DNA from 2 places in the Virgibacillus tibetensis genome. Region 1 is predicted to be linked to the other one. Evidence: riboswitches for the same ligand, from Rfam matches in the RefSeq annotation. Region 1 holds a riboswitch; the other holds the start of a gene.
What was found. A riboswitch is a leader RNA that binds a small molecule or an ion and turns the genes downstream of it on or off. The one in region 1 is predicted to bind FMN.

Region 1 (16,902 bases):
CTGAAGCATGTCCCATTTCACGGACCTTGTATTTTTTCTATCATGTAAAACGTTAAATGAACTCATACTATTCCTCCTGATTATCTTGATTACTATTATGCTATTATAACAAACATCTGGATAAATTCATGCAAACCAAACGAGGTTTATATAAATTGCAAGAAACTATGCGACAAGAACTTACATAAAAAAAAGCAAAGCGTTAAACGCTTTGCTTACAGGGGGAATACGAGAAAGTCTTACAGTTATAGTTATACCCCGTACAAATAAATATAAACATACTTATTTAAATTTTTTTATCTCCATAAAACTTTTTGTATGGAAAGTTGCGTTTAATATATAAGGTATATGGCGAGGGGGGAAGAGCACATTGGAAGAAGAGGAAATGATAAGGCTGGCAAAATTAAATAATGAAGAAGCATTTGAACTGTTGGTTGAGAAATACAAGCCAATTATTGAAAAATTCTCCTTTCAATTCGGGATGAATCAGGAAAATATTTCAGATGTCGTACAAGAAACATTTATTAAAATCCATCGTAATCTTAATCAGTTTCATACGGGGAAACTTTCAACTTGGATTTATCAAATAACATTAAATGTTACGAGAGATTATTATCGAAAAAGAAAAAGAGATATTAACTTATTGAATAAGGCAAAAAAATCACAATTGGAAATTCATAAAGAAACATTGCTATTTGTGAAAGAAGAACACGTAATACTTCATGAATGTTTACAGAAGTTAAAAATGAAGCATAAAACGCCACTGATTCTTTTCTACTTTCATGATAAATCTTATGAAGAGATTGCAGTAATATTAAAAATTAAATTATCGCTTGTAAAAACAAGAATCCACCAAGGAAAAAAACAATTAAGAGAATTATATGATCAATATGAAAGAAAGGAGGTTTATGTTAATGGATGATAATAAATTGGATAAATTATTGCATGAAATGAAGGACGATTATGAGAAGGTTCCGGAATATGTTGATAAGCAACGGATTATGGAGAAGGTTTATCGTACTAAGCGTAAATTTAATTGGGGTAGAATGATACCAGGTTTTGCAGTAGTTACTGGATTGCTATTGTTTGTTATGATTTCACTTCCGTATCTGAATGATTCTGAATCAGGAGACGATAATACAACCTATTTAAAAATGTATTATTTAAAGGCTAAGGAGGAGTTTCGTGAATCGCTTGCTATCGAGAGTTTGGAATCGTTTCATGAAATCAATCAAGCGGAGATCATTCTTGAGGATTCGGCTTCTGTCAGGAATAATGAAGATTTAGCCCAAATAAAGGAAGAAATTGATTTTCTGTTTTCCACTCCAAAACAACTACTGGATGAAATTAATAGTCATAAGCTACCTGATACAGATGAATTAACTAAGCTTTTGAAAAAGAGAGTAAATATCAGAAGGTCTTTTCAAAACTACTTTTCAGATCTGCAGCATGAGAATAAAATAAATGAATCTATGCAGGAAGAGATGATAACCTCGCAGCATAGTGAACAAGACTACGAAGGTCCATCTCAGTTGGCGGCATTTCTGGATATGCTCCATGAACAGGGGTATCGTCTAGAGCGTAGTACGGATAGGAGCAATAAACTGGAGATTCAAATTGATTATGAATGGTTATCAGCTAATCTAGAGAATTTGAATAATTATAAAGGATTAAAACAATATCTCGATTTGTTAAAAACATCTGTTGATGTACACCATCCTGGGGTTTTAAACAAATTTGAAACGCACTGGAAAGACTTTGGCAAGGTGCTATTAGAAATAGAGCGTATTTATGATGATTATCCAGAAGAGCGGGAATTGCTTATAGAAGCAAATATGATTTATATTTTAAGTGGGTATTTAAGGGATTATCTGCAAGGTGCAATCAATTTATCATCGGATAGACATCAGAACGATGAGAATGCACAACTACAATTGAAAAACTTATTGGAAGAGCTTGAGGGTTCTCGCTTTAGTGGTATTGTGTACCATGTTTTAGAATCTTTTGATGAGAATGGTGGAGCAATAGATGTGGACCGTTTTGAGTACCATGACACGCTTACTATTTTATTTGATGAGCGTTTTGCAGACGCGGATTATGAAGATCTCATTAATCTGGACTTGGTTAAACATAAAAATGAACACCATGATTTGTACTCAGAGTATGTAGTTAATATGGAAGAAAAGCAAATAGAGTCTCTCCTTCCTAAAGAGGCGCTGTTAATTTATCTGCGAGCATTTGAGCTGAGCCATGTGGAGACATATGCAGCAATGCATGCAGAAAACAAGGAGTTATTAACCCCAAAGCAGGAAGAAGAATGGCTTGATATAATTGATGAGACAAAATTTATTGTGAGCGAGCAACAAGGTGACGATCTGATTAATTTTATCTTTGTCTCTAAGAGAGGATTGGAAGTTGCAGGTCATATTCAACTGATGAAAGAGAATGGTAAGTGGAAAGTGCTGAACAAAAAAATAGAAGAGTAAACTAAAGCGAGGCTGGGACATAACTAAATGGGAAGAATGAGAATCCGAACAACCGGAACTTAGCGTAGGCAAAATACGCAGACTCCTGTGGGAACAGCACGAGCTTCAGCTAACTGTGTGAAGTGCTCTTCTTCACACAGTTAGCTGAAGCCGTGCCCACGAAAAAGCGAAGTATATTGCCGAAGCGGTACATTTGCTCAGGCGTTAATATTCGGATTTTCCTGAATAATTCCTCTTTTATCCCAACCTCGTTTCCTATTATAATCGCTTCTCTAATTCTTCCTTTTCCTTTTCAAATCCAGCCTTGCCCAGTAATGCGAACATATTTACTTTATAGGCTTCTACACCTGGCTGATCAAATGGATTTACTCCAAGAAGATAACCGCTTATGGCACATGCTTTTTCAAAAAAATATACCATATAACCAAAAGTATATGCATCCAGCTGTGGGATTTCAATAACTAAATTAGGTACTCCACCGTCAGTATGTGCGAGCATCGTACCCTGGTAGGCTTTATCATTTATTTCGTGCAGACTTTTACCAGCTAAGTAATTTAATCCATCTGAATTATCTGCTTCAGCTTCTACGATCATTTCTTTTTTAGCTTTCTTTACATGTAATACAGTTTCAAATAGATCGCGACGCCCATCTTGGATGTATTGTCCTAATGAATGAAGGTCAGTAGAGAAGTTAGCTGATGCTGGGAAAATACCTTTCTGATCCTTTCCTTCACTCTCACCAAATAATTGCTTCCACCATTCAGAGAAATATTGCAGATGTGGTTCATAATTCACCAGCATCTCGGTTGTTTTTCCTTTATTATATAAAACATTTCGGGCAGCAGCATATTGGTATGCTGGATTATTTTCTATAGATGGCTTAGCCAAGTCATTCATTGCATCTTTCGCACCTTGCATCATTTCGTCAATAGAAATTCCACTTACGGCGATTGGTAATAGACCAACTGCGGTTAGCACAGAAAACCTACCACCAACATCGTCAGGAATCACAAATGTTTCATAACCATCTTGCTCTGCGACTGATTTTAAAGCACCTTTTTCCTTGTCAGTTGTAGCATAGATTCGCTTTTTTGCTTCTTCTGTACCATATTTATCTTCTAAATATGCTTTGAAGATACGAAAGGCAATCGCTGGTTCAGTAGTTGTCCCACTTTTTGAAATAATATTGATTGAAACATCTTTATTTTGGAGGACATCAAACAGTTCACTTATGTAAGTAGAGCTCATATGATGACCTACAAAAATTATTTGGGGAACTTTCCTTTCTTCTTTAGACAGAAGGTTTTGAAATGAGTGGTTTAGCATTTCAAGGGCAGCGCGTGCACCAAGATAAGATCCGCCAATGCCAATAACAAGTAACACATCGGAATCCTGTTTAATTTGTTCAGCGCTTGACTTAATGCGAGAAAATTCTTCTTTATCAAAGGTATCTGGTAAATTAAGCCATCCCAAAAATTCATTACCAGCACCCATTCGATTATGTAGTGCATGGTGGGCTGATTGTATAAATTCGTCGAGGTTATGTAATTCCCGTTTGTTGATAAATGGTAATGCCCTATCGTACCTAAAAGAAATATGTGTCATTAGTATCCTCCTTTGATAATCTACAACGATATACACAATTCACTTTAACCAAGAAAAGTTTTTAAATCAAGAATGAGCTGAATACTTTTTAAAAAATAGTTAAAACTATATAAGAAATATAGATAAGGGAGGATTTTCAATGAATGGATTACAACGAACTGCTTTAGCGATAACGATTATTGGTGCAATAAATTGGGGACTAATTGGTTTATTTCAGTTTGATTTAGTAGCGGCCATTTTCGGCGCAGGTGAACAAAGTGCTGCATTTGCTCGAATTATCTATACATTAGTAGGGATTAGTGGATTAGTATTGCTTCCTTTATTGTTTAGAACAGATGAAGCATTTGCAGACAAAAGAGAGCCAGGGAGAGTAGATGGATAATAGATAAAAAAATAAGGCAAACTCAAATTATATTTGGGTTTTGCCTTTTTCCATTTTATTATTTTTTAAATGTTCCTTCACGCTCTTCTGATTGGTGAATCCACTCTTCCAGTTTATCCTTTAAGGTGTTAAAACCAGAAGTATCTGCATCCTGCTGTTGTACTGGTTTGCTTCTTTGTGCTTTAGCAGGTTTCTTAGGAGCTTCTTCTGTAGCACGAATAGATAGGGACACTTTATTCTTGTTTTCATCTACGTTTAAGACTTTTACTTTAACCTCGTCTCCAACTGTTAAATGATCATTAATATCTTTTACATAACCATGTGTTACTTCTGAGATATGAACTAATCCCTGTAATTCTTCATTTAGAGCTACGAATGCTCCGTATGGTTGTATTCCTGTAACTTTACCTTCTAAAATTTGACCAGTCTCAAAATTGCTTGTCATGCTGAACAACTCCTATATCCATTATTCGATTCTTTTTACACAATATATAATTTTAGCATAAATTTTAGTTACAAGCAAAGTATAAATCATAAAAGATGTCGAAAGGAAGATTTTGATGGTTCCATTGGATTCAAAAATAGAACAGAAAATATACTCGTTATACGTATTAGAAGAATTATTAAAACCGGAAGGATTCGTTATAGGTTCAAATTGGGATTACGATAACGGGCACTTTGATTTAAAAATAGACGATAAAGGCATTTACTACTATCTGCGGATTCCATTCTATGCCGTAGCCGGTTCTCTGGACTATCCTGGCGTTACTGTTCGTCTTGAAAAGCCATTCTTATTAGCTCATCAGTATCAAGGAGAAAATGACGTGGAAGGGCCGATGCCTGGAACAGCTGGAAGTTTAATTAATCAGTTCCAAACACCAATTGATCCGGATGCCGATGTTCCTGATGAGTATATTGCCATCGGAAAAGAGTTAGTCCAGAAAATAGAATCCTTAATTTTGCCAATTGACTAAAGACAGCAGAATATCGCCTTCTTTTACTAAAAATTCAGCTGGAGGATTTAAATGATAGGTTTTATTTCGAATGAGCCCCAGTAAAAGATGTTGCTTTTTAGAATGTAGCTTTGAAATATATATAAACGGTTTATTGTCCAGGTCCTCTGGTAACTTGGAGTGGTGAAATTGCTGACTGTTCAAGATCTGCAAAATATCCTCAAATGGTGTAGCAGCTTTTATATGTGAAAGCTCATGATAAAATAAGGCACTCATAAAATCATTCGAACGAATAATGGTAGTAGCACCAGCCCGTAGAGCATTTTCAATTTGTACTTTAGATAAAACTTCTGCAACAATGGGTATTTCCTTGTTGTTACCTCTAATGGCAACAGTTGTTAGAATTGTATAGTTATCAGCCTGGCGCTCCCTTTTTGAAATGTCAGCAGTAATAAGCACACGTTCTGCTAATTCTACATTAGCTTTGACTAAAGTCTCGTCTTCTGTTGCATCTCCCTGTATAAAGTGCACAGGGTAGTTTTGAAAAGCAACATGCTGCAAGGTTCGGTCAATGAGAACAATTCTGAGGTCCGGTGTTGTTTTAGTTATAATTTTTATCAGCTGCCTTGTACGCTCGTTCCAGCCAACTAATATGAGGTGGTTACTCCCTTTAAAGGCAAGCCTGCCACCTTCTAAATCTCTTTCATGCTGTATTGTAGCAGCTGATAAGGAGGTAATATAAAAAGCTATTAAGCCGCCGCCTGTTAAAATTAAGAGGATAGCTATGAGTTTACCAGCAACAGATAAGGGGACATAGTCGCCATAGCCAACTGTAGCAGCTGTAACAAACGCCCACCATATGCCATCGAAAATAGTGGGGAATTGTTGTGGTTCAACAAAGTGAATTACCATTCCAAATAACAACATTAACATGAGAATGGTTATTAGTAACTTTAGTATCACTGGTAGACGAAAATAAATCTGCTTAAAAATTCTAATACTCATATATTCACCTTTAATCCTTAAGAACGTTTTTGTCACTAGTATAGACAAAGGACTTCGATTAATATACAAAAAAAGGCTGACACAATTGTCAGCCTTTAACTCCGTTAATTACCGTTTGTTTAATGTTTGCATAAACCTCATCCCAAAAATCAGTATTGTCACGGAATGATTTTGTCATGAATAGTAGCATTTCATTAAATTTTTCTTTATAATCCTCAGCATCCTGAGATGGCAGTTCCTTACGTGAATCGTCTACGAATTGCTGGATCTTCTCAGCACGTGGTCCCCATTTAGTTACTTCGTTACCTTCCTTATCTATAAATATGAAGATGGGGATAGAACGAGATTTGCCGTTTGTCAGGTATTGATCCATAAGATCTAAATTTTGATCTCTAAGAAGGACACGTACATTCATATTAGCCGCTTCTGACATACGAAGCAGAATTGGTATGTTTAACATTGCATCGCCACACCAGTCTTCTGTTAAAACTAAAACCCGCAAGTCTTTTACTTTTACATCCTCAAAGAAGGATTGGTCATCAGGTAAATTGAAATGGTCATAAATGTGAAGCAAATTTGCTTTATGCTTTTCCATTGCCTCAATATATTCATCAGGTGACATTGCTTTCTCGTACCATTTATTAAGTTCCATAACATAAACGCTCCTTTACTAAAAGTTACGTATCAGTTTATCTATAATAATCTGATACGTAAACAAAAGTGCTCTTAGTTTGAATATTTGCTATGATTGTAGAGGAATAAAAGTATTATTTTTTATCTCGAGGAGGAAATAATCATGGAAAAAGCGAATCAGGAATTTCTATTAGAACTATTACATACAGCTTCCCCGTCAAGTAATGAAGTGGAAATCCAAAAGAAATGGATTAATTATGTAAAAGAATTTGCTGATGAAATTAGAACAGATCATGCCGGAAATGCAATTGGAGTCCTTAACCCACAAGCTTCCTTTAAGATATTATTAGCTGGTCACTGTGATGAAATCGCGCTTATCATTAATCGTATTGATGAGGATGGTTTTTTACATTTTGAAAAAATGGGTGGAATTAATCCAAAGGCCGCAGTTGGCATGAAAGTAACAGTTTTAGGCAATAAGAATAAGACGGTAACTGGTGTTATCGGGGTCAACGCTCAGCATCATGGGGGATTGAAAAACGACTTCGGTTTGGAAGATCTATTTATCGACTGTGGATATAAAACAAAGGGAGAAGCGGAGGGTGAGGTGCAAATAGGAGATTTAGCAGTCTACAAAACTGAACCGGAAATATTAGCAGAGCGTTATATTGCAGGTCGCGGTCTGGATAATCGTACTGGTTCGTTTATTGTTGCAGAAGTGCTGAAGCGTCTAGCGAAAAAGGATTGTTCCGTTGGTGTATATGCGGCGAGTACTGTAAACGAAGAAACAAACATGGGGGGAGCATACTTTGCTGCTGCTGGGATAGAGCCGACAATGGCAATTGCGTGTGATGTTACATTTGCTACAGATTATCCAGGTGTTAATCGAAATAAGCACGGAGACGTACGTCTTGAACAGGGTCCCGTTCTGGCAAAAGGGGCACCAATTAATAGTAAAATAAACAAACTACTGGAAAACACTGCTAAGAAATTAAATATGAATGTTCAATATGAATTAACTCCTAGAATGACTGGAACAGATGCTGATATAATGCGCTTAACAGGTAAAGGTGTTCCTGTATCCTTAGTATCGTTGCCATTGCGTTATATGCATTCACCTGTAGAAACAGCAAGTCTAAAAGATATAGATGAAGAGATTGAGCTATTGGTAACGATGATTGCAGAGATGACAGGAGAAGAAAACTTGAACCCTCTGGAAGACTAGAAATTATTGTAGGTTAACCACTAACAGGGCTGCAAAAAAATCAACAATCCTAATATAATTGGATTGTTGATTTTTTTTAGTTACCATTTTATTTGTCACTTAAAGTTGAACTACGTCCAGTTCTGTCGATCAGGATTGGAATAACTGTAGTGTTTCAAAAAGATTGCATTTTTTCAAAAATCAGGTATTTAGACACTGTTAGTATTATATCTTATAACAAAAACAGGGATAAAAGAACTATAATTTGTGATAAAACAAGGTTCTGGAGACCTATGTTTTCCTCAAGCTAGAAAATGTGGGACTTAACTTCTATTTAAAATAGGAATAATTAATCATTTTTTAGACTAGTTAACCTACAAGTGATTTGATGGAAGAAACGTTGATTGCACTACTTGCAAAGGTTTTACTTATAATTTGGTACGTTTTTTTAAATAAACGGGTCTATAACCTATGTATTAAAAGAAGAAAAGATAATACCATTCTATCAATTTTGAAAATTCAGATTTAAACTGACGTATTTCGACATAATTCCTTTCAGATATCCATTATACTTACACTCAACAACTAAGATTATACCAAAGCACCACTGACAACTGAGAACCTAATTTGGGGAAGGAGGCAGAGGTGTATTTTAGTTTGAAGTGGTTCTCATCCTGGTGTTTGTTACACATTGTTATATAATCGAGGGGAGGAAAAGGTTTTGAGTATGAAGAAAAAACGTCAAACAAGGGCTTTTAGTATTGCAGCAACTTTTCTAATGACATTTTCTTTAATTGCACCTGGCATCACTAGTGCGGAATCGAATGGAAAGTTACACCATTCGTTAAATGATTCCAATAATGTTTCGCAAGTGAAAGTAAGTGAACGTCTTTTTGATGAGTTTATGAAAGATGACAAAGTAACATTCTTAGTCAAATTCAGTGAAAAGGCAGATACGGTGAAGGTAGCGAAAGAAGCTAAAGAGTCATCAGCTAATGCTAAGCTTTCGGCCCAGCAATCTGAGTTCATTCAGCGATCAGCTGTTGTTTCAGAATTAAGAGAAACTTCCTTAACGTCACAATATAATGTGAAGAAATATTTGGAGACAGAACTAGCAACAGGTAATGTAAAAGATTTTAATTCCTATCATATTGTTAATGGTATGTCCGTAACAGCTACAAAAGAGGTAGCTGAAAAAATCGCTACATTTGCAGAAGTCGAAAAGATATTACCTAACGAAACGCGTGAATTATATACAACTGTAACAGAAGATGCAAAGACCCCTGAATCCGAAATTGCTAACGTGGAGTGGAACGTTGAACGTGTTGGTGCTCCTGCTGTTTGGGATATGGGAATTGATGGATCTGGTACAGTGGTGGCAAGTATTGATACTGGTGTTCAATGGGATCATCCGGCGCTAAAAGAAAAGTATCGTGGATACGATGCTGCAACGGATGAAGTTGATCATGACTTTAACTGGTTTGATGCAACAGTTGGACAAGATGAAGCATATGACGACCAAGGGCACGGTACACATGTAACCGGTACTATGGTTGGTAGTGAACCAGATAATTCCAATCAAGTTGGGGTAGCTCCTGGAGCACAGTGGATCGCTGTTAAGGCGTTTACGGCGGCTGGAGGTACAGATGTTGATCTTTTAGCAGCAGCCGAATGGATCTTAGCTCCTACTGACTCTGATGGAAATGCACGTGTAGATATGGCTCCTGATGTAGTAAATAATTCATGGGGCGGTGGACCAGGTCTTGATGAATGGTACAGAGATGTAGTAATTAACTGGAGAGCAGCGGAAATTTTCCCTGAGTTTTCAGCAGGGAATACTACGTTTACTAACCCGGGTGGGCCTGGATCAGTTGCTGTTCCAGCAAATTACCCAGAATCATTTGCTACAGGAGCAACGGATATTAATGATGGACTAGCAAGCTTCTCTTTACAAGGGCCTTCACCTTATGACGAAATTAAACCTGATATATCGGCTCCTGGAGTAAATATTCGTTCAAGTGTTCCAGGTGGTGGCTATGAAGGTGGATGGAATGGAACATCCATGTCAGGCCCGGCTGTGTCGGCGGTAGTAGCACTTCTGCGTCAAGCGGATGCAAGTTTATCTGTTGATGATATAGAAGATATCTTATTATCGACTGCTACCCCATTAACAAATAGCCAATTCCCTGATTCTCCTAATAATGGATTTGGATATGGATTAGTTAATGCATATGATGCAGTATCATCAATGATAAGTGGTCTAGGAACATTAGAAGGTCAAGTGACAAAAGAGGGTGAAGATAATGAAGCACCTACGTTTGAACATGAAGCACCTTCGGAAACATATGCAGGTATGAATTTAGATTTATCTATTCAAGTTAGTGATAATGTTAGTGTTGCATCTGTAGAATTAAATTACCAAGATGCAGATGGTGCAGAACAAACTGTTGAAGCATCACGTATATCTGGTGACTTTAAATCAGGTGAGTATGTTGCATTGATTCCTGGAGAGCATATTGATGGTGATTCTCTAACTTATTACTGGGTAATTAATGATTTTGGAAATAATGAAGTAACAAGTGAAGAATACACTGTTGCTGTCGCACAAGGAATTACTGTAGGGTATTTGGAAGACTTTGAATCAGCTCCTGCAGGTTGGACTGTATTTGGCGAAAATAACAGCTGGGAGCGTGGCGTACCGACATCAGGTCCAGGAAGTGCAACTTCTGGTGAAAATGTTTATGCTACAAATCTGGATGGTCCATATGATAACTACGCTAACACATCACTGATGATGCCACCAATTGATTTGCCGGAAGAAAATACATCCCTACAGTTTAACCAATGGTATAACATTGAAAATAACTGGGATTTTGGACATGTGTTTATTTCAACAGATCAAGAAGATTGGGTCCAATTGATGCGCATGACTAATGTCTCTGATGGTTGGGAAAGTACAGAAATTGACCTGTCAGAGTATAGTGGTCAACGTGTTTATATCAGCTTTAATTTAACTACAGATGTAAGTGTTGTAAGAGATGGTTTATATATTGATGATGTCGCATTGGTAGACACGTCAGTAGATAGTAGTGCATCTCAAGAAAACGGCATTGAAAATACGAGTGTACATGCATTAAACGAAGTATTACCTTTAAATTCGGGTGTTACAGATAAAATCGATAAAGACACTCTAAAAGAAAAGGTAATTGTATCAGAAATTCAACCAATGCAATCTAAGGAGCAAGAAACTCCTACTGTTAAGGAAGCAATTAATCCGACGTTATTGCCTTTGGGTGCACAGGTAAGTGTACTTGAAAGTGGTCGTTCGGTAAATACAAGCCCGGCAGATGGATCATATTCCATCCTGCATGCTGCTGGAGAATTCACAGTTCTCGCAGAGGCTTATGGATATGCATCTCAACAGCAGTCAGTTGTAATTGAAAGAGATGAAGTTTCTTCAGTAGATTTTACATTAGAAGAGGTTGAACAAAATACTGTAAGTGGAATAGTTACTGATGAAGCTACAGGTGAAGTTATTGAAGGGGCAACAGTACTTTTGGTAGAAGATGCTAACATTACTCCTGTAGAAACTGACGGAGATGGTAGTTACTCTCTAACAGCTTATGAGGGTATGTACACCTTAAAGGTATTAGCCAGAGGATACCACGGAACAGAAGTTGCAGTGAATCTGGAGGATGGAGATACAGAAGTTAATATTTCTCTAGAGCCATTCTACACGGTGCCTGGTGGTGAAATTGGTTACGACGACGGAACAGCTGAAAATGCTCGTGCTTTCTATGATGCAGGAAATGGTTGGGCGGTAAGAATGTCCCTGCCTGAAGGGAAGGATTCTGCTATCGTAACAGACGGTGTATTCCAATTCCATGATGCTGACTGGCCAAACCCAGGTGGAACGGAATTTGCTGTAGAGGTATGGGATGCTACTGGTGCTAATGGTACACCAGGTCAAAAAATAGCAGGCCCGATAGAAGCAGAAGCAGTAAGAAGTTTGGATGAATGGACAATTGTTGACCTAAGAGAAAATGCTATTCAAGTTGATGGTGATTTCTATATGGTATATATTCAAACAGGTGCCTACCCTAATGTCCCAGGGTTAGCAACAGATGAAAATGGGCCTTATGCTGAACGCAGCTATCAAGTAGTTGGCGGTGCATGGTCACAATCCCCTGCATCTGAAGGGAACTATATGATTCGTGCTCGTGTAAGCTATGAAGTGGATGCGCCTGTAATCACGTCACCTGCAGAAGATTTAATTACAAATGAGGCTGAAATTACAGTAGAAGGAAGTGCTTCTCCTACGACTACTTTACAATTATTGAATAACGGGGAAGAAGCAGGTACTACTGAAGTGGGCGATGATGGCAACTTCGCTATAACAACTGAGTTAGCAGAAGGCGATAATGAAATTACAGCCGTGACATTGCTTAACGGTGCACCAGTAGATGAATCTGACTCAGTAACAGTAACTTTGGATACAGAGTCACCAGAGTTAACGATTGATAGCCCGCAAGACGGCGATAAAACAAATCGTGAAACAGTAACTGTAGAAGGAGCCGTAGTTGATGCCAATCTTGACTTTGTAGAAGTTAATGGGCAAAAGGCAACAGTCACTGACGGCAGCTACTCGAAACGCATCCTGCTCGACAATGGTTCAAATGAAATCGAAGTTATTGCACAGGATTTAGCCGGTAATTCATCAAGTGAGACGGTAACTATTGAGGTTAAATATAACGCACCAGAAATTGAAAACCTTACACCAACTGAAGACCAGGAAGTTCAAGCTGGTGAAACGGTAATGATTGAATTTGATAGTGAGTCAGGATTAGATGCAACATTTACTGTCCATATGCCACTAACAAATATAACAGGTCAACCATCCAATGCAACAGAGTTACCAATGAGAGAAACAACTGAAGGTCATTATGTCGGGTACTGGACAGTGCCTAGTAATGTTCTTGCTGAAGGCGCTGTTATCGAAGTTAAAGTGGTAGATGATTTTGATAATGAAACACGTGCGCAAGCAGAAGGAAAAGTTTTCATTACTGAAGAAGATGGAAATGGCAACGGAAAAGGAAAAGGAAAGGGAAAAGACAATGGTAACGGGAATAATGGAAAAGGTAATAATTAATTCCATTAGAGTAGCATTTACAGATAAATAACGATGTAAGGTCTTTGAGGTGTAGAAGTTAAAACTTCTACACCTTTCTTAAGAAATAGGAATGTATAAAATTTTGGCTGCACTTAATTCTTACAATTAAACAGCCACGTCCGGCTCCAGCGCCAATGCCAGGTGCCCTTTTCGGACTATTCTTATGATAAGCCAACAGCAATTTTCTAGTGGTAGGCCAACTAAAAACGAATGACCTGCGCTAATGTTCTAAAATGTAAGCAGAACCCTTTTCAAATACAATGAAACTATGTATAATAAAAATTGACAATAAAATATCGATTCCAATCTTCGGGGCAGGGTGAAATTCCCGACCGACGGTAAGGAGCAAATGTTGCTTCAAGTCCGTGACCCACAAAGCATACTGCTGAGTGGCTGATCTGGTGTAATTCCAGAACCGACAGTTACAGTCTGGATGGGAGAAGATGTCGAGCCAAAATCTGGTGCGTATGCACTTAGTTTTTCCTGTGAATTTTTATACCCTAAAGCCCCATTAAGCTTTAGGGTTTTTATGTGCTTTTTTAATAAGGTACAAAAGGAAGTTGGCTATCCTTCATCACGAGATAGGAATCGATTTAAGATGAAGGGGGAGAATGATGATGCAAACAACCAAGCAATCATCAAAATTATTAAAGCTTATTATTCTAGCATTGCTAGGAACAATATCACTCGTATTATTTTTCTTTAATTTTCCGTTACCATTTTTACCACCCTATTTAAAAATTGATTTTAGTGAAGTACCTGCGTTAATGGCTGCACTAATTTTTTCTCCAGTGGCAGGAATTATCGTAGTAGCAGTTAAAAATATCCTTTACTTGATGGTATCAGGAGCAGGAGACCCAATTGGGGTTACTGCCAATTTCCTGGCAGGCATCATGTTTGTTGTACCTGTAGCTATTCTTTATCACAAGTTTAAAGGAGTAAAAAGTATAGTGTCTGGTTTAGTTACCGGGACTATTATTATGGCTTTAGGTATGAGTGTTTTAAATTATTTCTTTATCTTACCGGCTTATGCATGGTTTATGGGATGGGAAATGAGTGAACAAGTAAAATGGATATCCGTTATAGCTGGTGTTCTACCTTTTAATATTATAAAAGGTATAGTTGTAGGGCTGTTGTTTATTCCGCTATTTGTAAAAATGCGTACATGGATAGAGCAGAAGCAAGCAAAAGTTGCCTGATAGTTAATTTAATGAAATTCTAATTTAAAAAAACCTTCTCTAAACGATAGAGAAGGTTTTTTTGAGAGTAAAAATTTATTCTTCTTCCACTAAGTTTCTGGCCATTGGTTGTGCTTTAAGTCGTTCCACCGGGATTGGCTCACCTGATTTTTCACTTAAGCCATATGTTCCGTCTTCAATTCGTTGCAGCGCATCATTTATTTCCTGCAGCCGGTCTTTGCGGATTAAGTTTAATCCTTGATCTCGTTGTTGTTCAAACTGCTCAGTACCCATATCGGCTGGATGATTGTCATAATCTGCAAGTTCGGCAATGGATTCATTTGGCCCAGTACCTTGACTTGACTCCATTGCTTCTAAATTTTCCTTTTTTAATTTTAGTAATTGTTCTTTGAAATCTTTTATCTCTTCCTGACTAAGATGGTTACTCATAAAGATCTCCTTCCGTAATCATGGCGATTTCTTTTTTGGTACAATACCGATGGTACATCGGGAGGCGCAGATCAGTTCTTCTTCTTCATCTAAAATCTTTATATCCCATACCATAGTAGTTTTTCCTATGTGAAGTGGTGTAGCCTTAGCTGTTACTATTCCGTTACGTTTACTTTTTATATGGTTGGCGTTTATTTCAACTCCAAAAATAGTTACAGCTTCAGGGTCTACATGGGCGTAGGATCCGATACTGGCAGCAGTTTCAGCAAGCGCTGCGCTAGCACCACCATGTAAAAAACCTGCGGGCTGGTGGGTTCGATGATCAACAGGCATCGATAATACGATTAAGTTTTTGTCGAAAGAAACTAATTCAATCCCTAGTGAGTTCATCAGTGTCTTGTCAAATTGCTTCATTAATAAGCTCCTTTTTTACTGAGTGCTTGCAGTGTGTGAACCAAGGTGGATGATTAAATAAATTTACTGATTAGCAATGAAATACCTAGCAAAAATCCATAAATCGTATTTGCCTTTCCTGTTGCAGCCATTGCTGGCATCATCTCAATCGGTTGTGTTTTCCCTTTAAATTTATTAATTACATCAACAGTCTTAATACTGGCAAGTATAGTAATAATTGACCATAGTGGAAGAATCCCAACTATAATAAAGAAAAAGGTTAGACTAAATGCTATAATAAAGAGTAGACCTAGAAAACGAATTGCATTTCTTCTTCCAATTAAAATAGCAATTGTTTTACGCCCGTTTTCTTTATCTCCATCCAAATCGCGTATATTATTTGATAATAATATTGTGCCAATAAAGATAGCGATTGGTATAGATATCCAAATTACCTCTGCAGTGAGTGTATCTGTTTGTATGAAATAGCTAACCCCTATAATTACTGTTCCCATAAAAAAACCGGAAAAAACTTCTCCGAATGGAGTATAAGCTATTGGTATAGGTCCACCTGTATATAAATAACCGAAGAGCATACCTATTAAACCAATTACTGCAATCCACCAGCTGGACATAAGGCAAATATAAATACCGAGTAACAGTGCAATCCCAAAGAACGCAATAGCAAGGTTTAAAACTGTTTTGGGTTTGATGCCATCTCGTACAATGGTACCACCAATCCCTACAGAATCTTCCGTATCCAGCCCTCGAGCAAAATCATAGTATTCATTGAACATATTCGTTGCAGATTGAATTAGTATGGATGCAAAAAGCATTGCTAAGAATACGAATACATGTATCGATCCATCAATATATGCAAGCATTGTTCCTACGAAAACAGGTACGAATGAGGCAGTTAGTGTATGCGGACGTAACAGACGCCACCAGATTTGAAAGCCTTCTCTTTCATTTAAGGCTTGTTTAATATTTATTTTTGCTTTAGATTGCATGCTATTTCTCCCCCTGAAAGTACTAAATATCATATTAATCTTAGGGAATTTGTCAAAGCGTGTCAATTATCGAGAAGGATTTCCTTGAGAAACATCTCAAAAGGGAATAAAATAGATATGGAAGTTTGTCATTGTATGTTTAACGGAGGTTTTATATAGATGATTGAAATAAAGGAAGAGCAATTAGAAGATATATTGGACAAGGCAATAAAAAAAATAGAAACTCAGCATGGCATGCAGCTGCTGAGTATTACGAAGAAAATAGCACCATTAGATCCACTTCATTTTTTTGAAGTGGCTAAGGGTATGAAAAAGAATCGCACATTTTGGACAAGTACAATAGATGATTTTTATATAGTTGGTGTAGGTAATGCAGTGGAAATCGTTGCAGAGGAAGAGCGTTTTGAAGTAACTGAAAATCAGTGGAGTAAAT
Region 2 (16,902 bases), on a different contig from region 1:
CAGCGAGTTTTTATAAACCCGAGGGAAAAAGGACTAAAATACTGGCAGATGAACTGAATTTCCCTTCTGATATCTATGCTCTAAAAAGTCAATTGCAACTAAAGGGATATGAGGCTCAAGATCATCTCATTCAGGTTAAAAGTGAAGACGGAAATACACTTGATACACAGACAATCATCGATTTCATGGCAGAGGATGTTGCTTTAATTGTCCTGCCAGCTGTCCTCTACCGCAGTGGTCAAATACTGGATATGAAAACATTAACAGACGAAGCACATAAGCGCGGAATCCTGATTGGGTTCGACTTATGTCACTCCATCGGATCTGTTCCACATGAGTTATCAGATTGGGGAGTGGACTTTGCATTCTGGTGCACTTATAAGCATTTAAATGGTGGGCCGGGCAGTGTGGGCGGATTGTACGTAAATCAGAAGCATTTTGGAAATGAGCCCGGGCTTGCTGGTTGGTTCAGTTCGGATAAAGGAAAACAATTTGATATGGAACATGAGTTAACTGCAGCTCCTCATGCAGGTGCGTATCAGATTGGTACCCCCCATGTCTTAAGTGCTGCCCCTTTACTAGGTTCCCTGGAAATGTTCCAGGAAGCAGGGATTCAGAACATACGCAAAAAATCACTGCAGTTAACGAATTATTTATTGGAATTGATTGAAGCTGAATTAAAAGAATTCAAGTTTAAAGTTGCTAACCCCTGTGATGAGATTACCCGTGGAGGTCATATATTTCTTGAACATCCGGAAGCTGCCCGTATTTGTAAAGCGTTAAAAGCAGATGGAGTTATACCGGATTTCCGTAATCCAAATGGGATCCGGCTTGCTCCTGTGGCATTGTACAATACATTTGAAGAAGTATGGGAGATGGTCCGGATCTTAAAACGAATTATGACTGAAGAGCGTTATAAAAAATATGAAAACAAGCGAGGTGTAATTGCATAATGACGAACTGGATTGATATTTCGCAGCCATTAACAAATGATATGGCCACCTGGCCAGGTGACACACCTTTCTCTTACTCGTTAACATACACAAAAGAACAGACTGGGTCTGTTAATATAGGACAAATAACTGCCAGCTTACATACTGGCACACATGTCGATGCACCCTTCCATTATGACACTGATGGAGAAACTATTGACGAGTTGGATCTTAACCGTTATATCGGAAAAGCAACAGTCATTGATGTAAGTCATGTAGAAGAAATTACCGCCGAAGTCTTACAGGAATTTGAACTAAAGAGTGTAAGCCGTCTATTATTACGTACGTCCTTACCAAATAATCCGAAACGATTCCCTAGTGAAATGCCAGTGCTTGATCCTGGAGTTGCCCCGTATCTACAACGCAAAGGTGTTACATTAATTGGTGTTGATATGCCTTCCGTGGACACTCCAGACAGTAAAACACTTGAAACACATCATGCTTTATATAATCATGGGATTAACATCTTAGAAAATATTATGCTGGATGCTATTAAACCAGGTATCTATGAATTAATTGCCTTACCACTAGCTATTCACGGGGCTGATGGCAGTCCCGTACGCGCAGTATTACGCCCACTTACCGAAAAGGAGAGTCTCTAATGAGTGATAGTTATTCGAATGATACATTTAAATCTGAAAAAGGTATTCATACCGACTTCACTGAAAAAATGACCTATGGAGAATATTTGCAGCTGGATACGCTGTTGTCCAGTCAAAAAAGGTTATCAGATCATCATGATGAGATGTTATTTATTGTTATTCACCAAGTGAGTGAACTATGGCTAAAGCTGATTATTCATGAAACACAGGCCGCAGTGCGTGCCATTCAACGCGGAGAGCTGCAATCCTCCTTTAAAATGCTGGCACGTGTTTCTAAAATACAATCTCAAATAATTCAAGCCTGGGATGTTCTCTCCACATTAACACCAGCAGAATATATGGAGTTTCGCGATAAGCTGGGAAATGCATCTGGATTCCAATCTTATCAATACCGCCTGGTTGAATTTGTTCTTGGATATAAAACACCTTTTATCTTGAAAATTTACAAAAAAGACCCGGAGCTGCACGCCATCCTTGAAAAGGCATATCATGGACCAGGACTTTATGATGTTGCCATTCAAGCGCTTGCTGATAATGGTTTTCCTATTAATAAAGCTATTTTGTCCCGCGACTTTTCAAAAACATATGAAAAGGATCCAACTGTAGAGCAAGCTTGGCTGGAAGTATACAAAGATGTGGACGCCTACTGGGATTTATATCAATTAGGAGAAAAGCTCGTCGATATAGAAGATTGGTTTCAGCAATGGCGATTCAGGCATATGAAAACAGTAGAGCGCATCATTGGCCACAAGACTGGTACAGGAGGTTCCTCTGGGGTAGGCTATCTGAAAAAAGTATTGGAACATTATTTCTTCCCCGAGCTATGGGATATACGCACCAAGCTATAATTATTGACTTATTAACTGATACTAAATTGAATTTGTCCAACGAAGAAGCATCTAAAGCAGAAAGGAAGACATTAAATGCGTAATAAAACAGATCAGTGGTCAAGTAAACTTGGCTTTATCCTTTCATCCGCAGGAGCCGCAATCGGTCTCGGAGCAATATGGAAATTTCCTTACATGACAGGTATGAATGGTGGCGGGGCATTTTTCCTGTTATTTATCGCCTTTACAATCCTGATTGGTCTTCCTATTTTAATCGCAGAATTCATTATTGGAAGAGGCGCACAAAAGGAAGCGATCAGTGCCTATAAAACACTTGCTCCAAAAAGTGGCTGGTCCATTATCGGCATCTGGGGGGCAATAGGCTCATTTCTCCTCCTATCTTTCTATAGTGTTGTAGGTGGATGGGTACTTATTTACAGCCTCCTCTCCATTCCAGGAATGATTATAAAGGATAATGCCGACTATGCTGAGCTATTTGCAACAGTTACCGGGAACCCTTTTGTTACAATTGCAGGACTTGCCATATTTTTAATTATTAATATCATTGTTATTTCATTTGGTATTAAAAACGGCATTGAAAAATCAAGTAAAGTATTAATGCCATTATTATTACTATTTTTTATTATTCTTGTTGTTCGCGCCGTAACTTTTGAGGGCGCCATGGAAGGAATTCTTTTCTTTCTTCAGCCTGACTTTACACAGCTGACCGGAGAAAGTGTCTTATATGCCCTTGGTCAATCGTTCTTCTCCCTGGCAGTCGGTTTTTCTGTCATGGTTACCTATAGTTCCTATTTAACTAAAGATGTAAGTCTTCCTATGTCAGCAGGATCCGTTTCGATTATGAATATCGTTGTTTCTCTATTGGCAGGATTAGCTATTTTCCCAGTAGTATTTGCTTTCGGGCTTGAACCAGCAGAGGGACCGGGATTACTATTCATTGTATTGCCTGAGGCATTCGCGCAAATGCCGTTTGGCGAATTGTTCTTAAGCTTATTTTTGCTACTGTTTTTATTTGCTATTCTGACTTCATCCTTTAGCATGCTGGAAATCATAACATCTGCTTTCACTGAAAAGAAAGAGCGCTCCCGTACAAAGGTTGCATGGATTGCAGGACTTGTTATATTTATTGCCGGTATTCCAGCCTCCTTGTCATCAAGCAACTTGGCAGAGTTTAAAATTTTCGGTTTAACAGTATTTGATGCAACCGATTTTCTAGTGAGTAACATTATGCTCCCCGGAGGTTGTTTATTAATCGCATTATTTATCGGTTTTAAAATGGATAAAACATTAATGAAAAGGGAATTTTCCTATAGCAATAGTCTGAGCTCAACGATGTACACCGTATGGTTTCAGTTAATGCGCTGGGTAGTACCTTTGACAATTATTATCGTTTTCTTAGGGTCACTTGGTCTTATTTAGGGAAATGTATGAAAAAGCTAATTAAAACTTTTATTAGCAGATTTTACTTCAGACAAGGAGCGGATGAATATGGCCCATAAAATTCTCATTATAGGTGGAGTTGGCGGCGGTGCAACTGTAGCTGCCCAAATTCGCAGAAATGACAAGGAATCTGAAATTATTTTATTCGATAAAGGCAGCTATATCTCTTTTTCTAATTGTGGGATGCCTTACTACATAGGAGATACTGTAGAGGAAAGAGATCAATTATTATATCCCGAAGCAAAGTTTGCGGAAAAGTATAATTTAGTCATTAGAACAAACACAGAGGTCGTGTCCATTGACCGTGACCGAAAAACAATCATCTATAAAGATACGGCAGGTAATCACAAAGAAAGCTATGACAAACTAATTCTGTCGCCAGGAGCCTCAGCCGCTACTCCTCCTATTGAAGGATTAAACGCTGATCGAACGTTCCCGTTGCACACGATTCCAGATATGGATGCGATCCATTCATTCATAAAGAGGAACAAACCAAAAACGGCAGCAATAGTAGGTGCAGGATTCATCGGTTTAGAAATGGTGGAAAACCTGCATGCCCTTGGTTTAAATTGTACAATGATCGATCGCTCCGAACAGGTAATCAAATTAGTTGATAGTGATATGGGCAGCATCGTTCAGAAGCATCTGAATGATAAAGGAGTAACTGTCATTTTAAATGATGGATTAGACTACTACTCAGATGAAGGTAAGAGGTTGCACTTAAACAGCGGAGAAGTGATTGATGCAGATATGACAATAATGGCTGTAGGAATTAAACCTAATACAAAACTGGCTATTGAATCTTCTTTGAAACTTGGAGATACAGGAGCTGTCTTTGTAAATGAATTCATGCAAACAACCGATCCTGCTATTTATGCACTGGGTGATGTTGTAGAAACAAAGGATTTAATTACAGAAACACCGAGGCACATTGCCCTTGCCTGGCCGGCTCATCGCCAGGCATTCATCATCGCCAGCCATTTGAATGGGGAAAGAATTCCTTATAAAGGAACCCTTGGATCAGCTATTTTAAAAGTTTTTGATCTAACTGTTGGTGCTGCCGGACATAACAGTGCATCCTTAAAAAAACTGGGAATTCCCTTTAAGGAAGCGGTAATAGAGTCATACTCCCATGTCAGATATTACCCAGGTTCTGATAAACTTTGGATAAAAATACTGTTTGACGAGGAAAGCGGAAGACTGTATGGTGCTCATACAGTAGGGTTTGAAGGTGTTGATAAGCGGCTCGCTGTATTGTCTACTGCCATATCGGCTAAACTGAATGTTGCAGATTTACCAGAGCTGGAACTAGCTTACGCACCACCCTATTCCAATGCAAAAGATCCAATCAATATTCTGGGCTATAAAGCTAGTGCTATGCTAAAATAGCGAAACTTCATTCAGTATGAAATCATCCTCCGGTTACCACTCAAGATGGAATTACCATTTAAAAGCACCTAACCGCAGTCAGGTGCTTTTTTTTAGTTATTCTTATTCTTTTGTTTGTTATCCTTACCTTTTTCCTTTGCTTCCTCAGCTTTTTTATTTGGTTGTTTGTTTTGCTGCTTCTCTGCTTTTTTCTCAGCCTTCTCTTCCTTTTTTTCTTCCTTAGCAGCTGATTTTCCTGCCTTTTCAGCAGCTTTAGCAGACTTTGTTACGACTTGTTCAGGTTTTCCATCACTGGAATTAGTCTGTGTAACTACTGTTTTTTCTACTTCTTCAGATTCTTCGCTATCCTGATTTAAGCTAGCTGTGTTATCTGTTTCTTCCTGAGTTTCTGTTTCTGTTTCTGCTGCTTCTTCTTCATCAGCAACAAGCTTGCTTGAACGCTTCTCAATCTTCTCAGCTAATTTATCAAATGATTTTTGAATGTTTTTCGCAATAGCTTGCTGTGCTCTTGGATTGTCTATTTTAAGCAATACATCAGATAAAGCTTCAAAGTTATTAGCAAGCTTTACGTGTAAATCAACCATTTCCTGCTCTTCTTCTTCATCAACAGCTTCTTTAGCTTCTTCAGATTCATTTTGATTTTCTTCTTCATTTATTGAAATTTCCAATTCAGCATCAACTTTTTCTTCCTGTTCCTCAAGAATTGCTTCTGCTTGCTCTTGTGCTTTAATTGCAGCTTGCAGTAACTCGGTAGCTTCATCTATTTCACCATCAAGAATAAGAGAATTTGCTTCTGCAATACGGTCTGCAGCATATTCTGCAAGTAATTGACTTTCTTGATACTCACTGAATGTAAGTGTTAATTGGATTTTTTCCTTCATCAACTTTGCAAAATAGGAAAGCTCATTCAAAACTGTCTGTGATAGTTGCTCATCCTGGGTAACTGACTCTTCCGCTCCATCTGCATCGTTTTTCTCTTCATCAGCTGCTTCAGCTTGCTCCTCATCAACCTCATTAATGACAATGGAATCATCCTGTTTTTCTTCCGCAAGAACAGGGGGGGCAAACGTATAGGATGATACCAGAAGGGCACTTGCTGCAATTACCATAACTTTCTTAGATAAATTCATTTATTATTCCTCCTTTTTTGCATTTCAGTAAATATTTCGTAAATTAACCTTGGTTTATGTCTGCTTTTGTACACATTACTATAAAACCATACTTATTACCCATTCAAAAAGTTATTTCAATTTTATAATCGTCATTACAACAAGAAAAGGCCCCCAGCTTAATCAGCTGGAGGGCTCCCTAGAGGTCTTCTTCAATTCGATAAACCAGTGTGAAATTAGTATCATCCAGTAGTTCGGCAACATGAACGCGTAACCCATGTCCAAATATCACTTCATCTTCTGTCATGGCAACAATCATTGCTTTTGTATCACTCTTCACATCGATATAAATATCACCAACTACAGGTTTTAATGAATTATCCTTTTCTGCCAGGTAGCTGATAGATTCATCCTCAATCTGCTGTGCTTCTGGTACCAGGTTTTTATCATAGTAGGCAATTTCCCTGCTTGCTTCTGCCTTTCCAGGAACCATTACAACATATTCACTATGTTTCACGCCATTATCCCTAGTAGTAACAACATTTCCGTCCTCTACGCTATCCACCTTTTCGATCTCATTAAGTGAATAATGATCCAGGAAATCAGGGGTAGGCTTGATGATTAGAATATAATCACCTGGTTCTGGTTTCTTATCCTTGTCAATTGTGTACCGTTTACCGTAAAAAATAAACGTATCATTATGTTTTGGTTTATATAAATCTATTTCACTTGCTCTGGTCAAAATCTGCTGCATGTCCTTCAATCGGTATAGGTGAACGGACTTTTTAAACATTGGTTTTACGCTATAAACCTTGTGCAATTCATTTTTATAAAAAACAAATTGTCCTTTCCTAACTTGAAAAAGCTTCATAGTGTTAGTTACCTCCTAATAATACGTGTGAGTTTATTATAACTTCAATTATAGAAAAATAAAGTCTATAGTCATTTTCCCATAAATCTATACCATGTAAACATTTATTTAGAAACTATTTAACCCGCATGAGCCTTACTTTACATTGCGATCCATGTGAACGAAAGATAATTCCGTATCTACTTTACCCAGTATGCGTTTTGTTGTAATTTTCTTCCCCTGCAGCCAGCTTGAGAAGTCAAATATGATAGGCTTTTTATTTCCTCCCAATGCAAACCATGCCTTTTTTTGCTTAGGAAAATAGGCCGATGTATGAATAGTGCCTGCCCATTGTTTGTATTTAGTAGAGAAAATACCTTTGTCCATATCATTCAGCATACGAAACGCTTGATAGGCATCAGTGACCTGACCTTGCTGTTTCCTTATGGCATTCATTCGTTGATACGAATCGTCTAAGTGATGGCGATTTTCGTGCTTTAAAATTTCGTAATGATTTGTGCAAACATTTGAATTGCGCACTTCTACCCCTCTAGGTGTAGCTTCAACTACGAATGTCTCTTCCTCTTCATCCAAGAGAACATAACTGAAGGAATGGCGATGGGGTATCTCCCTCAATAAGTTAATCGCTTCACCTACAGTTGCGCAGCTTTCCAGGACGATCCTCGCAATCATATTGCAGATAAAACCATCACCGGGCTGTTTTCTATGCATGAAGTTATAGCCCATTACAAGCCCTTTTTCATTCATTCCATCCATCCGTCCCGTGATTCGCTGAGAAGGTCCTATGATTGCATAGCCCTGATCTGTAGGTTGATAGAACGTATAACGTCCCTCATATGTTTTTGGATGATAATCATAGTTACGAATCATGTAATCAGATCCGGTATAAATAGTGCAGCCACTCTTAACATATTCAAGACGATAACCACCGAACTCCTGTAACACATCTTCTATCTTCCAACCTAATGCGTCCTGAAGACCAAGTAGCTCATCCCAGATTCCAGGTGCATAGGGAAGGATGGCATTTTTCACTTCATTTGCTGTAATAATAAAACGCGGCCTTCTTATCTTCCATTGTTTTTTGCGGTTTTCCAGCGTAAGTGAATCTTTCAATGACTCCCCCTGCATATAACCAAAGTCATAATGGCTTCCACGAAATTGAATAATATCACTATAAATTTGTTTCATAAAGAAATCCCTCATTCTACAGTTACTTAGTTTTATCTAAAACATAAATATTATTCCGTAATCCGAACGATTAAGAAACACCTTGGAGTTTTTTTCCAAGGTGCAGCAAATAATTATTTCTCCATTTCCTCAACGAGCAACGACAGCTCTTCCCATCGCTCCATCTTTGCATTTAATGTTTCTTCTATTTTTTCTTGTTTTGCAAAAAGTTCCTGTACCTTTTCAGAATTACTCCCAGCGTCGACTATACCTGCCTTTAGTTCTTCAACATGGCTTTCTAGATCCATAATGTCTTCCTCAATTTTCTCCCATTCTTTTTGCTCATTATAGGAAAGCTTTTTCTTTTGCTTTTGTCTGACTGGCTTCTCTTTAACTATTTTTGCTTGCTCTTGTTCTATTGTTACACGTTGTTCCAAATATTCACTGTAGTTACCATAGAAGAATTCTGTCTTCCCTACTCCTGTAAACACAAGCAAACGATCTACCACGCGGTCCAAGAAGTAACGGTCATGGGAAACGGTAATAACAACACCAGGGAAATGATCCAGGTATTCTTCAAGTACACTTAATGTTTGTGTGTCCAGGTCATTGGTCGGTTCATCTAAAAGAAGCACGTTTGGCTCGGTCATTAATACCTTCAGCAAATACAAACGTCTTCTTTCCCCACCTGAAATCCTGCGAATATAAGTCCATTGTTCCCTTCTCGAAAACAAAAAGCGTTCCAGCATCTGCTCCGCAGTAATTACGGAACCATCTTTCGTGTAGACAATTTCAGCAACTTCTTTTATATAGTCAATAATACGCATATTTCCATCGAGTTCTTCATCACCCTGTGTATAGTAGCCGATTTTAACAGTTTCTCCTATTTCTATGTGCCCACTATCAGGAGTGATGCGCTCTGCAATCAAATTCAGCAAAGTCGTTTTTCCAGATCCATTTGGGCCGATTAAGCCTAACCGCTCATTTGGAACCACCAGGTGACTGAAGTCTTCCAGCAACTTTTTCTCTCCTAAGGATTTATCAACCTGTTTCAGTTCAATTACACTTTTTCCTAATCTTGTGGAGCCAACCTGAAAATCAACATTTTGTTTCTTTGTATCAAATGTCTGTTCCTTCATGTCATCAACACGGCCAATTCTCGCTTTTTGCTTGGTTGACCTTGCCTTGGCCCCACGTCTTAACCATGCCAGCTCCCGGCGTAGTGTATTTTGATGTTTTATCTCACTACTTGCTTCCAATGCTTCCCGTTCTGCTTTTTTTTCTAAAAAAGTTTCATAGTTACCTTGATAAATATACAAGTTTCCTTTATCCAATTCATAAATACGGTTGGTTACACGATTTAAGAAGTACCTATCATGTGTAACCAGCAATAAAGCCCCTTTGTATGACTGTAAATACTTCTCCAGCCACTCTACCGTTTCATTATCCAGATGGTTTGTTGGTTCATCCAATATTAGTAAGTCTGCAGGTTGAATGAGTGCTTTAGCAATTGCAATCCGTTTTTGTTGACCGCCAGAAAGCCCGATGACCTGCCCATCATAATCGGTTATCCCTAATTTTGACAATACAGCCTTTGCTGTCGTGTTAGCTTCCCAGGCCTCTACTTCATCCATTTCCTGCTGCATCTTCATGAGTTGATTTTGGGCATCACTGTTTTCCGGGTCACGTTGAAGCTGCATAAGAGCATTTTCGTAATTACGCATTACTCTCATAATGGTCGCTTCCCCATAATAAATCTGTTCGATTACAGTCAAGTCAGGATTAAGTTTTGGGTCTTGGGATAAATATTCAATATGATAGTCCTTTGAATGGTTAATCACCCCTTTTTCAGGTGACTCTATCCCGGCAATTGTTTTTAAGAAGGTAGACTTCCCGGTACCATTCACACCGATCAGACCTATTCGTTCTTTATCCGTTATGGTACACGAAATCTCATCAAATAAGATTTTTTCACCGTACGATTTATATAAATTTTCAATTGTAAGCATAGTAAACCTTCCTTACGCACTAGAGAGGAAACTAGTTTGCACTTTTATTTTTTCTGTTAGTAAATAATGTTTTTAATACAATAACTATTAAAAATAAAAACCATGATGTTACAATGTAAAAAATAGATTTGGCTGCAGTGTTCATATCTGAAAAGAAGAATATCATTCCTGTCCAAATAACTGCCATGATAATAAGCTGTACTACTAGTAATTTCACGGTAATCTCCTCCGTATCTAAAAATAACCCATCTATTAGTTTATCCTAGTCCCAGTTATTTTTCCATTTATTTAGTTAGAATAATAGAAGGGAAACAGCCCTTATCAACTGTTTCCCTCCCTAATTACATTTCTAGAATTGGTTTATTATATTGGCCATCTCTATCGCTGACACTGCAGATTCTGCACCTTTATTGCCCGCTTTCGTTCCTGCACGTTCAATAGCTTGTTCGATTGTTTCTGTCGTTAATACACCAAATATTACTGGTTTGCCTGATTGCATTGAAGCGTTAGAAACACCTTTGGCGGCTTCACTGCAAACATAATCAAAGTGCGGGGTAGAACCGCGAATTACCGTTCCTAATGTTATCACTGCGTCATAATTATCTTTTTGCGCCATTTTTTGAGCAACTAAAGGAATTTCAAATGCTCCTGGAACCCATGCAACATCAATGTTATTCTCGTCAACGCCATGACGCTTCAATGTATCTCTAGCACCATCTAATAATTTACTTGTTATAAATTCATTAAACCTTCCTACAACAATACCTATCTTTAAATCACTTCCAACCAGATTACCTTCAAATGTTTTACCCATTATTACAACTCCCCATATTATGCATAGTTATTAACTTCTTGCAATTTGCGATATTTAATCAGTTCTTCAATTGTGATAATTTTTAAATTAAATTCTACTGCTATATTCATTAAATCCGGAACACGCGCCATGGTGCCATCTTCCTTAATAATTTCACATATAACGCCTGAAGGAGATGCGCCACTTAATACTGCTAAATCAACGGATGCTTCCGTATGACCAGGACGAGTAAGGACTCCTTCCTCTTTTGCAATGATAGGAAATACATGTCCAGGTTTTTTAAAATCCGTCTCCTTCACCCCGGGATCAAGCATTGCTCGGATTGTGTTGGATCTTTCTTGTGCACTGATTCCAGTAGTTGAATCTTTATGATCTATACTTACTGTAAAAGCAGTACCAAATGGGTCTGTGCTATTACTCGTCATTAGTGGGAGCCCAAGCTTTTCAGCCAGATTGGGTTTAATTGTTGTACATACTAAGCCCTTGCCATGTGTAATCATAAAATTAATCACTTCTGGTGTTGCCATTTCGGAAAGGGCAACGAAATCTCCTTCATTTTCTCTATTTTCATCGTCAACCACAATAATAGGCCTTCCTGCTTTTAACTCCGTTATTGCTTCTTCAATTGTATGAAACATTATTTTCCCTTCTTTCAAGCGAATCCATTATTTTTTAAAAAGTCCTGGTTTATATTCGTCTTACCCTGCTGATGATTCATCATTTGCTGCACATATTTTGCAAGCATATCACACTCAAAATTAACAATATCCCCTTTATCCTTCTCACCTAAAATTGTCTCAGAAACTGTATGCGGGATTAGCGATATCGTAATTGTTCTTTCCTTCACCTGGAAGATTGTTAAACTAATTCCATCTATTGTAATAGATCCTTTATTCATTAAGAATGGTACAAATTCTTCTGGCAGTTGAATATCATAATAAATCGCATTCTCTTGTTTTTGTTTTCTTGTAATTTTCCCTATGCCATCCACATGTCCAGAGACAAAGTGTCCACCAAACCGACCATTTGCCGCCATCGCTCTTTCTAAGTTTATATTCGAACCCTTTTTCAAAGCGTTTAACGAAGTTGATTTAACTGTTTCTGGCATTACATCGACTTGAAAGCCACCCGAGTCAAAATCTGTAACAGTTAGACAAATGCCGTTCACGGCGATACTATCACCCAGCTGCACATCTTTTATGACTTCAGCAGATTTTATTATCATTTTCACAGCGTGATCGGATACTTGCTCCATTTGCTGTATCGTACCAACCTCTTCAATTAATCCTGTAAACAATATCTGCCACTCCCTTTCCAGGTTCAACCTGGGTATTTCATCCTAACCCTTGGTTCACTAATTTAATTACAAAAATAAAAACCCCTGAAATCGCTTCAGAGGTATAATGGCAGAATTTTCATAAGTAAGGTACACAAATAAATAATCTTAACTAATTAAACAAAGGCAGAATAAATATATCTTGCCCCTGGTTCATTACTAGAAGATACTTACTTTCTGAAAAATTCCTTCTCCCATCCAGACTTTAACTGTCGGCTCTGGAGTTTCACCAGATCCACCGTTTGGTATTAACCGCACGGGTCACGGACTAAGAAGTGTTATACTTCATCACCGCCGATTGGGAATTTCACCCGACCCCGAAGGAAATTCAAATATGAACTTGTATATTTGTTATAACCTAAATATGATTATACTGCAAGTAATTTGGTTTATCTACATTTTAATTTGGATAAGTATTATCTAACTTGTTGTTGACGAATTGGTCAACAACACCACTTGATCGCTATTAATGCGTTCTATTTTATTCTGTTTTTCCCATACCCGCTAAATATTTCCATGCTTCTTTAAGCATTTTACATTCCCCCTTTTTTTATTTTGTTCGATGTAGAACAACACAATATTGCCCTTTTATATATTTAATTTTAAAAATATATCTTAATCCCATGGCGTTCAACCAATCTTTCTAACTGGTTTAAACATAAAATGTATTACTACCTCTAGGAGGTGAACCTTTATGAGTGATTATGGATTTAAAAGAGACGATAGTTTTGCTTTAATTGTTGTACTCTTCATTTTGTTAATTATTGTTGGTACAGCATTTGTAAGCAAGTATTAATTAGCCAAATCCATCCTGCATGCTAACTCTCTCTTAACTCCCCAATAAAGCGCCTTTAAGGCGCTTTATTGTGCCTTACTTTATTATTAACCTTAGTATTTGAAATAAGATTTTTATTGAGTTTTACTTTTAGCTTCTTTGGTCCAGGAAACTCAACAACTTTCCCCTGTATCTAGGGAAATGTCACCTTCGCCTTCAAAGGGACAATTGACCTTTCATACCTGACCTAAGTTCTTTTCAACCGATGTACAGAAAAATGAAGCAAAGCCCTGAAGGGACGAGCGCTTCACTTCATCTTCTCAAATTCCTGAATCATCAACTCATAGTTCAATGCACCAAATGCTTTGTACTGAATCAGACCCTTGGAATCAATCATGTAGGACGTAGGTATTGGCTTTATTCGGTAAAGATCACTAACCTTTGAATGTTCGTCCATTAATACAGGAAATGTCAGTCCATATTCCTCTACAAAATCAGGTACATGCTTGCTGTTAGTCTCCGTATCGGTTAAATTCACCGCTAAAATAACAATGTCTTTCTCTTCATGAAACTTCTGCATATCCGGCATTTCCGCTCTGCACGGGGGGCACCAGGTTGCCCAAAAATTCAGCATCACTCGTTCCCCACGGAAATCGGATAGCTTAACTGTATCTCCATCCAATGTTGTTAGCTCAAAGTCGGAAGCTACATCTCCTACTTCGACTCCCTCTGCTGTCACATTTAAAGTCTCTGTACCGTCTACAGCTACTGCCGCCCCATTTTCTATTGTATAATTATCATTACCAGCAAAATTCGCATCACTTACTGGCTCAACAAAATCATATAAAGCCCAAACAAACATACCAATCAGAATTACAATCATAGTCATTTTTTTCATCTAATAACCCTCCGATAACCTACTAATACTATTGTGACACATTTACTTTTAAAACATACAAGGTGGTCATTACTAGATAAAATACGATTAGGAACCACGGTGCTATCAGATAGCCAAATACCGTTACAAACGGGAATACATATGCTAGAAAAAGCTGCCCAGCTGTCCACCCACTTAAAATAATAATTGCTATTTTCCCAGGAGCAATTCGTTCCTGTACAAGTAAAAATGCGACTATAAGTAACACTAATAAACCTAAATAAACTAATGTATATGGATTTTTATTCAAGTTAAGCTGAATAAACTCAAAAACGAATGATCCTACTAAGAAAACAGGTATAAATGAAAAAAGGGTACTAAAAGTCTTTTCTTGCTTTCTTATACACTTGTATAAAACAGTAAGTCCACTTAATAATACAGCTATATAAAAAGCATGTGAATTACTAGGATATGCCAAGATTGCCAGTGGATCTTGAAAGAATACAGTTAAATTCAAGAGAATTTTCCCCACCCATATGAATAAGAGAAAATTAATCAGCAAAGAGGCAACTTCCTCTATTTGTTTTTTCCTCTCAGCCTTTGTCAATGGACTAACTATATAGAAAAATAATAAACCCGCAGTCATACTTATGAGGAGAATAAAAATTGGTATTAAAACCCAAATCGACATCTTGCATACCCCCTATTGTATGTACTCATTATAATAGCTGTTATATCGGAATGTAAAACAGTACCTTCTGTATACCTAATACCGAAATTTGCTATAATAAATAGGATAAATACATAAACAAAGGGGTTCTGATCTAATGGCTCTCTCAAAAGGAAAAACTAACTGTATCACAGACGTCGGTGGCGTTAAGGTCGGACATGTTACATTATATGAAAAACTAGATGAGGAAAGCACTATTTGTACTGGCGTGACTGCAATTCTTCCTCATGGAGATGACCTCTTCAATACAAAGACACGTGCTGCAAGTGCTGTAATTAATGGTTACGCTAAAACGGCTGGGCTAGTTCAGATGAATGAGCTTGGCTTGATCGAATCACCTATTATGCTGACAAATACGTTTAGTGTTGGAGCAGTTTGGCAAGGAACTCTGCAATATATGCTAAATGGAAATAGAGAAATTGGGGATTCAACAAACTCGATCAATATTGTTGTAGGAGAATGCAATGACAGCTATTTAAATTCTATTCGTAATCAAATAGTAAGTCCTGAGCATGCTATTCAAGCAATTGAAAGTGCTTCTAGCAACCCAACGGAGGAAGGTGCTGTCGGGGCGGGAAAAGGCATGGTTTGTTATGGCTACAAAGGTGGTGTAGGCACCGCTTCACGCGTAGTAACTACTCCCAATGATAAATATACTGTAGGATGCCTCGTAATCAGTAACTTTGGAAAAAGGGAAGAAGCTCTTTTTGCTGATTGGGAAAAGAAGAAACTGGATGCACCGGATGGCTCCATTATGATGATAATCGCAACAGATGCTCCACTTTATGATCGCCAACTAAAAAGGCTGGCGAAACGGTGTGCAGCTGGGCTTGGGCGAACCGGGAGCAATATCGACAATGGAAGTGGAGACATTGCCATTGCATTTTCTACAGCCAATACATACGATCACAATACGGGCACCGCTGTAGAGAGCCTATCTTATATTCGCGATGACCACCATGTAATGAACCAATTATTCCAGGCAGTTGTTGAGATAACAGAAGAAGCAATAATTAATTCCCTTAAGAAGGCAGAGACAACAGAAGGCAGAAAAGGAAGAGTCGTGGAAAAAGCGCCACTATAATATGTCGAGGATCAGCCCCATACCGAGGGCTGCTGTTTTTATGAGAACTGTTGTAGAGGGATGTGCTGATTTCTATGGTTGATGTTTTCGCTGTGGGGTTGCTGTCTCCCGTTTTGGCGCTGCTCTCTCCCGCTTGGTACTGTTCTCTCCCGTTTCGGTGCTCTCTCCTGTTTTGGTGCTGTTCTCTCCTGTTTAGATGCTCTCTCCAATTTTGGTTTGCGATCGCTTGTAGCTGTGCTTCGATCGGTCTGGGCAGATCTCTGATCGCTTGTAGCTGTACTTCGATCGGTCCGGGCAGATCTCTGATCGCTTATGGCTGTGCTTCGATCGGTCCGGGCAGATCTCTGATCGCTTATGGCTAAGTTTCGATCGATTCCAGCTGCTTCCTCCGTCCGGTTGATGTTTAAACTTGCCCAGGATTAAGAATCTATTCTTCTACCAAATAAAAGAACCTGCTTGTAACTTTCACATGCAGGTTCTAACGTTATTTTGATTTCGTTAAAAAAGACTTCGGAACATCCGCTTTGAACAATAGCAACTGTCCTGTAGTTGGGTGATTAAATGATAACACTTTGGCGTGCAGCCCCAGTCTTCTTATTGCATTTTTCTTAGAGCCATATTTCTTATCTCCAACAACTGGATGCCCCATATCCTGCATATGAACCCTGATTTGGTTCTTGCGTCCTGTCTCGAGTTGTACGTCCAGTAGCGAAAAGTCTTCGTTTGATCGGACTACTTTATAATGTGTGATAGCATGTTGTCCATCATTTTTCGTTTGGCTGGAGTACACCAGATGTGTACTGCTTTCTCTTAACCATGAAGAGACATATCCTTTTTCCTTCGTTACCTTTCCTTCAAC

Region 2: another riboswitch for FMN. It lies ahead of ribE (riboflavin synthase); the one in region 1 lies ahead of QGM71_RS15425 (ECF transporter S component).

The regions. Positions count from the first base shown of each region.
Region 1 covers NZ_JARZFX010000009.1:22,922-39,823, reverse strand. The annotation lists gene QGM71_RS15480 (MalY/PatB family protein) at 1-66, opposite strand, end outside; gene QGM71_RS15475 (RNA polymerase sigma factor) at 371-922, shown strand; gene QGM71_RS15470 (hypothetical protein) at 915-2,486, shown strand; gene QGM71_RS15465 (glucose-6-phosphate isomerase) at 2,745-4,091, opposite strand; gene QGM71_RS15460 (DUF378 domain-containing protein) at 4,231-4,473, shown strand; gene yugI (S1 domain-containing post-transcriptional regulator GSP13) at 4,532-4,918, opposite strand; gene QGM71_RS15450 (YugN family protein) at 5,034-5,447, shown strand; gene QGM71_RS15445 (potassium channel family protein) at 5,427-6,431, opposite strand; gene QGM71_RS15440 (thioredoxin family protein) at 6,520-7,083, opposite strand; gene QGM71_RS15435 (M20/M25/M40 family metallo-hydrolase) at 7,228-8,289, shown strand; gene QGM71_RS15430 (S8 family serine peptidase) at 8,996-13,417, shown strand; FMN riboswitch at 13,740-13,887, shown strand; gene QGM71_RS15425 (ECF transporter S component) at 14,053-14,637, shown strand; gene QGM71_RS15420 (TraR/DksA C4-type zinc finger protein) at 14,713-15,066, opposite strand; gene QGM71_RS15415 (hotdog fold thioesterase) at 15,085-15,480, opposite strand; gene QGM71_RS15410 (1,4-dihydroxy-2-naphthoate polyprenyltransferase) at 15,534-16,469, opposite strand; gene QGM71_RS15405 (isochorismate synthase) at 16,629-16,902, shown strand, end outside.
Region 2 covers NZ_JARZFX010000005.1:68,233-85,134, forward strand. The annotation lists gene kynU (kynureninase) at 1-953, shown strand, start outside; gene kynB (arylformamidase) at 953-1,594, shown strand; gene kynA (tryptophan 2,3-dioxygenase) at 1,594-2,442, shown strand; gene QGM71_RS11815 (sodium-dependent transporter) at 2,518-3,861, shown strand; gene QGM71_RS11820 (CoA-disulfide reductase) at 3,931-5,271, shown strand; gene QGM71_RS11825 (DUF5667 domain-containing protein) at 5,364-6,401, opposite strand; gene QGM71_RS11830 (hypothetical protein) at 6,580-7,251, opposite strand; gene QGM71_RS11835 (C45 family peptidase) at 7,387-8,439, opposite strand; gene QGM71_RS11840 (ABC-F family ATP-binding cassette domain-containing protein) at 8,553-10,427, opposite strand; gene QGM71_RS11845 (hypothetical protein) at 10,459-10,644, opposite strand; gene ribH (6,7-dimethyl-8-ribityllumazine synthase) at 10,777-11,241, opposite strand; partial or broken gene ribB (3,4-dihydroxy-2-butanone-4-phosphate synthase) at 11,277-11,879, opposite strand; gene ribE (riboflavin synthase) at 11,894-12,538, opposite strand; FMN riboswitch at 12,760-12,906, opposite strand; gene QGM71_RS11865 (YjcZ family sporulation protein) at 13,272-13,373, shown strand; gene QGM71_RS11870 (peroxiredoxin family protein) at 13,660-14,250, opposite strand; gene QGM71_RS11875 (hypothetical protein) at 14,279-14,920, opposite strand; gene QGM71_RS11880 (DmpA family aminopeptidase) at 15,057-16,043, shown strand; gene QGM71_RS11885 (RluA family pseudouridine synthase) at 16,528-16,902, opposite strand, start outside.